Regions from separate parts of the Bradyrhizobium sp. BR 1432 genome, predicted to be linked through region 2. Evidence: riboswitches for the same ligand, from Rfam matches in the RefSeq annotation. Region 2 holds a riboswitch; the other holds the start of a gene.
What was found. A riboswitch is a leader RNA that binds a small molecule or an ion and turns the genes downstream of it on or off. The one in region 2 is predicted to bind fluoride.

Region 1: it holds a riboswitch for fluoride, as region 2 does, so the genes downstream of both, ACSKB8_RS44110 (MFS transporter) here and ACSKB8_RS06415 (MutS-related protein) in region 2, are expected to answer to the same signal.

The regions. Positions count from the first base shown of each region.
Region 1 covers NZ_JBPUGF010000004.1:664,017-668,430, forward strand. The annotation lists gene clpS (ATP-dependent Clp protease adapter ClpS) at 1-15, opposite strand, end outside; gene ACSKB8_RS44095 (DUF190 domain-containing protein) at 59-400, opposite strand; gene crcB (fluoride efflux transporter CrcB) at 403-831, opposite strand; gene crcB (fluoride efflux transporter CrcB) at 838-1,227, opposite strand; gene ACSKB8_RS44110 (MFS transporter) at 1,247-2,455, opposite strand; fluoride riboswitch at 2,584-2,660, opposite strand; gene ACSKB8_RS44115 (DUF1194 domain-containing protein) at 2,909-3,772, shown strand; gene ACSKB8_RS44120 (hypothetical protein) at 3,951-4,414, shown strand, end outside.
Region 2 covers NZ_JBPUGF010000003.1:1,319,259-1,323,672, forward strand. The annotation lists gene ACSKB8_RS06410 (MutS-related protein) at 1-355, opposite strand, end outside; gene ACSKB8_RS06415 (MutS-related protein) at 464-2,074, opposite strand; fluoride riboswitch at 2,097-2,158, opposite strand; fluoride riboswitch at 2,253-2,312, shown strand; gene ACSKB8_RS06420 (hypothetical protein) at 2,497-2,922, shown strand; gene eno (phosphopyruvate hydratase) at 2,949-4,205, shown strand; tRNA gene ACSKB8_RS06430 (tRNA-Phe) at 4,283-4,358, opposite strand.

The DNA of each region.
Region 1 (4,414 bases), on a different contig from region 2:
AACAGTATCGTTCATTCCGCCTCCCGGACACGGCGGGCTCGGGTTCCTGCTGGAGCGATCAGCTCGCGGCCTTCGCACCATATTGTAGGACCTGCACCTTCTCCAAGGTGATCAGGCCGCTCGACATCATGCCATCCAGGATGGGCAGGAATGCGTTGATGTTGTCCTCGCTGTCGACGATCTCGATCAGCAGCGGCAGGTCTTCCGAAAGTCGCAGGATCTTCGAAGTGTGCAGCCGGCTCGATTTGCCGAAGCCCATCGGACCGCGCAGCACGGTGGCACCGGCGAGGTGCCGCTCGCGCGCGGTCATCACGATCGCTTCATAGAGCGGCTTGCCGTCGAAATGGTCGCTCTCGCCGATGAAGATCCGAAGCAAAACGGCCTGAGCGGGGATTTGCATGGTCAACTCCTTGTCAAGCGGTTGTAGCGGCTCGCCATCATATGCCCGAGCCACGCCGACACCAGCCAGCAGATGACGGACGCTGCGACATAGGCAAGTGCCGTGTACTTCAGGCCGCCGTGGAGCAGTCGGAAGGTCTCCAGGCTGAAGGTCGAGAACGTGGTGTAGCCGCCGCAGAACCCGGTCATGACGAACTGCCGGTGCTCCGGACGCGCCAGCATGCGGCCGTCGGGGCCGGTCAGCGCCGCGTAGAAGCCGATGATCAGCGATCCCGTGGCGTTGATGAACAGCGTGGCGAAGGGAAAGCCCGGTCCGGTGTCGAGCGCGAGACCGACCAGATAACGGGTCAGTCCGCCGACGATGCTGCCGGCGGCAACCCAGGCGTAGAGTATCGCGCTACGCCAGCGCTCGGCGGAGGAGGGGACGGCCATGCGCTTCTATCCTCCAAGCCTGTCCGCGAGGAGGAAGCCGCAACTGACGGCTGCAAGGCACAGCCCGACCGAGAGCACGACATTGCCGAGCGCGGAGAGCGGCTCGCCGCTCCGCGCCAGCGTCAGGGTTTGCAGACTGAACGAGGACACCGTGGTGTAGCAGCCGAGAAAGCCGGTCACCGCGAACAGCCAGGGGGTGGGCGTGGCGAAGGCCGAGCCGGGATGGGTCGCGAGCGCGCCGAAAATGCCGATCAGGAAGGCGCCGGTGACATTGATGGTCATGGTGCCCCACGGAAACGTCTCGCCCAATCGCCGCGCGATCGCGCCGGACACGAAATAGCGCGCACAGCCGCCGAGCACGCTACCCATCATGATCGCAAGCACCCCACTCAGCACGACGAAAGCCTCCCCGTCATCATTCTTGCTCCGCTGCCAGACCGTTGCCGACGGCAAGCAGCCCCATGAGCGAGATCAGGGCAAAGCCGAGTCCCGCCAGGAACGTGCCTGCCGGACCATAGGCATCCCACAACGCGCCGGCGATCACGCTCGCAGCCAGCAGGGCCAGGCCCGTGAGCAGGTTGAAATAGCCGAATGCGGTGCCGCGCAGGCTCGGCGGCGCGGCATCGGCGACGAGGGCCGAGAGCAGGCCTTGCGTCAGCCCCATATGCAGCCCCCACAGCACGACGCCGAGCGCGAGGCCTGCAAGGCTCGGGAGCAGTGCCAGCGCGAGGTCGGCGCCGGCGAGGAAGACCAGGCCGAGCGCGAGCAGGCCGGTGCGGTTGATCCGGTCCGACAGCACGCCGGCGGGATAGGCCGACAGCGCATAAGTGACGTTCATCAGCACCAGCACCGCCGGCACCCACATCGGGTTGAGCCCGATGTTCTGCGCGCGCAGGATCAGGAAGGCCTCGCTGAAGCGCGCCAGCGTGAACACGACACCGACCGCGACGACGCGCCAGTAGACTGCCCCGAGCTGCTGCATCGCGGCAAGATTGAGCGGGTTCGTTGCAGGTTTTCGGTTCGGATCCGGCTCCGGCTCGTGCACGGCGAAGGCGATCAGGCCGAAGGACAGAAAGGCCGGCAGCACTGCCACCCAGAACACGATCGTAAAATTGTCAGCCGTCCACCACATCATGCCGATGGCCGCGAGCGGCCCGACGAAGGCGCCGATGGTGTCGAGCGATTGCCGCAGGCCAAAGCTCGCGCCGCGCAGGCCGATGGGAGCGATGTCGGCGATCAGCGCATCGCGCGGCGCGCCGCGAATGCCCTTGCCGACGCGGTCGATGAAGCGTGCCGCCACCAGCCATCCGACGCTCGGGGCGAGCGGAAACAGCGGCTTGGTGAAGGCGGCCAGCCCGTAGCCGAGCGCGGCGAGCAGCTTGCGGCGGCCGAGCCAGTCCGACAACGCGCCGGAGAAGATCTTCGTGATCGAGGCGGTCGCCTCGGCAATGCCCTCGATGAAGCCGACCGTGAGCGTGGAGGCGCCGAGCGCGGTGACGAGATAGACCGGCAGCAGCGCATGGATCATCTCGGAGGAGATGTCCATCAGCATCGAGACGAAGCCGAGCACCCAGATTCCCCTGGGTAAGGTGGCGCGCGCAGCATTCGGTGTCGTCGTGGTCACGTCTTCACTTTCTCCTGGCCTTGGCTTGCTGGCCCAGTTTCCTGCCTTCGCCACCAGGCAACAAAAAACCCGCCATCGGCGGGTCGGTCCATGCTCCCACCAAAGGCAGAGGCTCAAAGATTGCCCCACCTCAAGCAGGAGTCATCAGCCCAGTACGATCATCGACCGCCGGGCGGTTGTCGGGGACTCCATCCCCATCTGTGCATCCAGCCTAGCATGGAAATTGCGGCGGACAAGTGGGCCGGCCGCGCTGTCCCTAGGCGTCATTCTGCGCGCGTCGCGAGCTCTGGAACGACGGTGCCGGTCTCGCTGTGTGTTCCAGTCGCGCGAAGCGAGGCAACACGGCGGCGAGCACGTCGTTCCTAACTCGAATGTGAAGCGCAAGCGATCTTCGCACTTTGCGGCAAGGCGATTGCATGTCACCATCGCGTCATACGACGGGAGACCGCTGCGATGCGCTTGCTGTTCTCGATCGGGGCTGTGCTGGTGGCCGGCGTGCTTGCCGGAGGGGACGTCGCGGGCATCGCGGCGCCAGGACCTAAATTCGAGCCGCTTGAGAATCAGCCGCAGCGGCTGGCTGCCGACAAGGATGCACAGACGGTCGACGTCGAACTGATCCTCGCGGTCGACGTCTCCTACTCCATGGACATGGACGAGCTCGCGGTCCAGCGCGAAGGCTACGCGCTGGCGATCCAGTCCAAAGAATTCCTCCAGGCGCTGAAGCTCGGTCCGAACGGCCGGATCGCGGTAACCTATTTCGAGTGGGCCGCCTCCAGCGACCAGAAGATCATCATCCCCTGGCGCCTGATCGACGGCCCCGAGACCGCGGATGCGGTTGCCGCCGAGATCATGAAGACGCCGATCCGGCGTGCCTCGCGCACCTCGATCTCCGGCGCGATCACGTTTGCGATGCCGCTGTTCGACGAGGATCCATATCGGGGCTTGCGTCGCGTGATCGACATTTCCGGTGACGGCCCCAACAACAATGGCATCCCGGTCACGGTGGCGCGCGATGCCGCGCTCGAGAAGGGCATCGTCATCAACGGTCTGCCGATCATGGTCAAGGAGCCGTCCTATTCGACCATGGATATCGACAATCTCGACTTCTACTACGAGGACTGCGTCATCGGCGGTCCCGGCTCTTTCGTCATCACGATCAAGGATCGCGACAAGTTCAAGGAAGCGATCCGCACCAAGCTGCTGATGGAGGTCGCTGGCCGCATGCCGGAGCGCCCCGTGATGCGGGTTGCGGACAAGGAGCCGCGCGTCAGTTGCATGATCGGCGAGAAGATCTGGTCGGACCGCTGGGGCCGTTAATAGCGCACGCCGGTTGGGACCTTTCGCCTCATCTCGCCCGACGGTTGAATTTAACCGCTCGTTAACCGGCACATGGCCCTAATCCGGTTGTTTCAGTTCGTTTCCGATCGCAGTTTTGACTTTGCTGTCGGGCGCGCGAACGAGAGCGGGTTCGTCGAACCCGTCCACCGAGCAGACCATGGCCATCGTCACGTCGAGCACCAGCCAGATTTCTCCCGCCAACGAGCGGCTGTATCACCAGAGCGCGCTGCTTGGTGACTGGAAGGGCAATTGGGTGGGCAACAACCAGCCCGTCGGCTTCAAGGTCGTGAACATCCGCGGTGCCCGGGCGCAGGTCGAGTACACCCATAACGGCCACACCGAGCGCGGCTTTGCCGAGGTCAAGGGCACGCTCATCACCTTTGGCGGGGTCACGGTCGGCACCAAGGACGGCAAGAACATGGTGCTGCTGTTCTCCTTCGGGGGCGCTGGCAAGCAGACCGCGAACCTCGAGAAGCAGGACCCGCCGGCTTCCGACAGCCGCCTCATGGGAAGCTGGGGCGGCTATTCCAGCGAGAACGGCAAGAGCGCGAGCTTCAAGGTGCTCTCGGTCAACGGCAAGGAAGCCCAGGTCAGCGTCACCACCGACGGCGTCACCCGCCA
Region 2 (4,414 bases):
CAATGTTCCGGTCGGCCAAGGCTCGGAGCTTCCGTAAGGCCGGAACGAAGATGTCCAATATTTCGACGGCATGCGACAGCGTGCCGGTAGGGTAGCGCGACATCGGCGACCAATAGTGCTTTCTTTCGGCTTTCAATGCCTCGACCACGATGTCGTATGCCCGTCTGAGAGTCGGCCCGTGCTGCAGGCAGTCTCGCAGCACGTCCTGGCGATATTCGATCACGTCGAGTTCGCAAACTCCGTTGAGCAGCCCGACCAAGGCCACTTCCAACAGGAAGGCGTCACCACCGGCCATCGTGTTCAAGAGGATATCAAGTCCGAGATCCTGGTTCAGGGCGGCATGATTCCAGGGCAAGGCTTGATTGAGATCCAGTCCCGGCTCCTTCTGCCGGGCATAGGATCGATCTCGCCGCGATAGCAGCAGCGTCGGGTCGAAATCGCGCTGGATACAGCAGGAACGCCTTCATGGCTTGATGCGCTCCTTTACGCGCTGATGCGTCAGACCGTATTTCTGGGCGATCGCCATCGCATAAGCCAGGCCATCGGCAGTCCGCCGCTCGATCTTGAACGTGCGGACTGCCGGCTGGTCCGGTACAACCGTGCTCACCATCGAAACGGTCTCCGGACCGAACGTCGACAGCTCGTCGACGAACGTGACCCAGACGCCGAGCACATCCATGGCCGCGAGCTTCGTCATGACCTTCTGACTGAGGAATGTCTCGTCGCGAATCGTCGTGGAGGTGAAGATCTCATTCAAAATCACGATGGAGCGCCGCGTGACCCGCTTCAGGATCGAACGGATCCGAACCAGGTCGTCTTCCAGTTTGCCGCGTAGGTTTTCGACCTTCTCTTCCCGTTCGAAGTGCGTGAAGATCTGGTCGACCAGGTAAAGCTTGGCCCCTCGCGCCGGGACCGGGCATCCCAGGCTTGCAAGATAGTGCAATTGTCCGACCATGCGGGCGAAGGTCGTCTTGCCGCCCTGATTGGGTCCGGACACCACAATGAGCCGCTCCCTGCCCGTCAGATCAAAATCGTTGCAGACAACCGGTTTCTGCTCACCGACGTGTTTCAGCGCGAGCGCAAGGTCGAACCCCTCCCGGCAATGGACCTGTTTGGAGTTGTCGGAAACCTCGGGCAGGCACAACCGTAGTCCGGCCTGTTCGAGCCTCGTCGTCTGTTTCAAGTAAGCGAGATAGAACTGGACGTCCCTATCGAATCCTACGATGGCCTTGTCGAGAAATTCGACTTGCCGAGCGCAGAACGCTAGCAGGCGAGCAAACGGCTCCGGATTGAGGCGCGCCACCAACTGAAGCACTTTGGCTTCGATGTGGTTCATGTCCTCCGGCGCATCGTTGAATTTCGAGCGGTAGTCTGTGGCGGCGCCTTGCTTGAATCTCGCGAACGTCGCCTCAACTTCCGCGCTGTAGTCCGGCTCATCCTGGAGGTTCTTCACCGTGAACGAGGCCTCACGTATCACGATGCCGTATCTGACCTGCGACAGTTGGTCAGAGATGCTCTTGGCTTCATCGCGGAGAGCAACGAAATTGTCCTGCGCAATGTAGCCGGTCAGATAGTCGCGAATGCTCAGGAGCGCTCGGGACTTCATCTGAGATCGCGTCAGATCCGTCGCCAATTGATCGACCGCATTGCAGTAGATCTCTATTGCGTGGAGAAACCACATCTGCTTGTGAAATCGGTCGTAGAGCTTGGCCGATAGCGCCTTGTGGATCCGGGCATCCCTCATTCGCTCGGCGAAGTGTCTGATGTTGTCGAGGAGAGCCGGGTCTTCGAGATCGCGGAAGACTTCGTGACGATATTCAATGGCTTCAACCCGCTGCAGCGGGACGTGAAAAACAGGCTTGATGGCGTATTCTTCAAAGCCGGCCGTTATCGCGGCCACCAGCTGATCCAGATTCAGATCAGCGAAGAATTCTGGCGCTGCACTTTCCGGAGCGGCCGTAGAGTCCTCGGGCCGATCGAAGAGGACGCTTGGCACGATATCCGGCGCGCTTGGATGGCGTTCGCGTCCGTCAGACTCGGCCGTAAGCGGTGGTTGGGGGCGCGGATAAGACACAATAAAACTCCTCCAAAGCCGTGCTTCGGTAGGAGTCATCAGCCCCTCGGGGCGGTTCAGGCGAACCCCATCGCCAACATTGCAAACGAGTATACGTCCGATCTGGTTCCGGTCAACGAGCCACTAGCCGCCCCTCCATTTTCTTGCCCCAAGCGGGCGGCGCAATTAGACTATGCACGATATCGACGGGGATGGAGTGCCCCCGAAACCGCCGCAGGCTGATGACTCCTACCGCGCACCATCTCGGTGGTAGGAGACACAATGGCCGGCGTTCCCTTAGGATCTGATGGTTGCCGGCCTTCGCAAGCGGAGCGCCCACGCGTGCTTTTTTCCGCGTCCATGGTCGTCTGCTCACGTAGCGAGGCGGACCAAGATGGGGGCACAGAGCCATGAGAAGCCTGGCACGCCCCTCATTCTTCCGGATGTTCGACCTCCTCATAACCAGCACGAATCCGGGCATGAAACGATCCCGCTGGACGCATGATGGTGTCGAATTCGAGCGGGAGCGCCATAGTTTTTCGAGCTCCAGACATGGAATCGTCATCGAGATCTTCACCTTGTCCCGGTCAGGTCGCCCCGGCTGGTCGCTGATGGTCACGAAGGAGTATTGGTGGGCCGGACCGGAGGCTACGCCGTTCAAGAACTTGCGATGGGCGCGCCCCCTCGGCGGCCAGCGAAGCGACCTGTTCGACTGGCTGCGCGCGCAGGAGGCGGCACTCGAACGCTCGCTGTCGCTTGAGATGCCCCGCGACCAGGCCGAAGCGAATTCGCGGTCGATGCACGCCGACAATTCCGAGCACTCTTCACTCACCTGGAGTTCGGTCGATCATGGAGACAAAGATGAATAGTCCGCTTCCGGCCATCCAAGCTCTCGATGCATTCGAAATTCTCGAACTCGCGCGGCTATCCCACGCTTCGCGTCGTGGCAAGGCTCGACAATGGGCACGCCGGCACGGCTTCGGTGCCGTCCGGCGCCTCGACTGGACGCTACGAAGCGCTGGAGCTGCGCGATGGCGATATGGCGCGGTACGGCGGCAAAGGCGTGCTCAAGGCCGTTTCTCACGTCAATGGGATCATTCGGGATCGCCTCATGGGGATGGCTGCCTGCCCCCAGGAGCCCATCGACACGGCATTGATCGTGCTCGACGGCACCGAGAGCAAGATCAAGCTGGGTGCGAATGCGATCCTTGGTGTCTCCATGGCCATCGCGCGTGCCGCGGCTTCGGCGGCAGGTGTGCCGCTCTACTGCTATCTGGGCGGCGTCTCAGCAACGAGGCTCCCCGTCCCCATGATGAACGTCATCAACGGCGGGCGGCATGCCCAGAATTCGCTCGACTTCCAGGAATTCATGATAGTGCCCCATGGCGCCCCAAACTTTGCGGAAGCCGTCCGCTACGGGGCCGAGACCTTCCACGCGCTCCACGAGCTCCTACACAAGGCGGGGCACTCGACTGCGGTCGGCGACGAGGGAGGGTTTGCGCCCAACTTGAGGACTATCGAAGAGGCTTGCGAATTGATCGTTGAAGCGATCCGCAAGACGGGGTTGCAGCCCGGCACCGACGTTGCCCTTGCCTTCGATCCCGCAGCCAGCACCTTTGCAAATGATGGCAAGTACGTCTTCGCCAAATCCGGTGACAAGACCCTCTCGCGAGACGAGCTGCTTTCTCTCTACAACGGCCTGTTAGACGCTTATCCTATCGTTTCGATCGAGGATGGATTCGCCGAGGATGACTGGGACGGATTCCGCCTGCAGATGGCCGCTTGCGGCGACCGAATCCAGATCGTCGGCGACGATCTTTACGTCACCAATCCTCGTTTTATCCAGAAGGGTATCGATAGCAGAGCGACCAATGCGGTTCTGATCAAGCTGAACCAGATCGGCACGGTTACCGAGACCATGAAGGCGGTGCAGATGTGCCGCGATGCTGGTTGGGGCTACGTAATCTCGCATAGATCGGGCGAGACCGAGGACACGTTCATTTCCGACTTTGCGGTTGCCATGGGCGGTGGACAGATCAAGGCTGGATCACTGTCCCGCAGCGAGCGGCTCGCAAAATACAATCGCCTGCTCGAAATCGAGCGCGAACTTGGCCCTGCGGCGGTCTACGAAAGCCCATTTCTGACGCATTAAGGCGGAGCGAATGCACCTACGGAGCTGTCCGCGAGTTGCGATTCATCTATTTCGGCGTGGTAGCCGCACGAAGATCGTGGTGCCCAGGGGCGGAATCGAACCACCGACACTGCGATTTTCAGTCGCATGCTCTACCAACTGAGCTACCTGGGCGTGCTCCAAGAGAGGGGCCAAAGCCCATCGAGCGGGCGGTTTATAGTGGGCTAGAA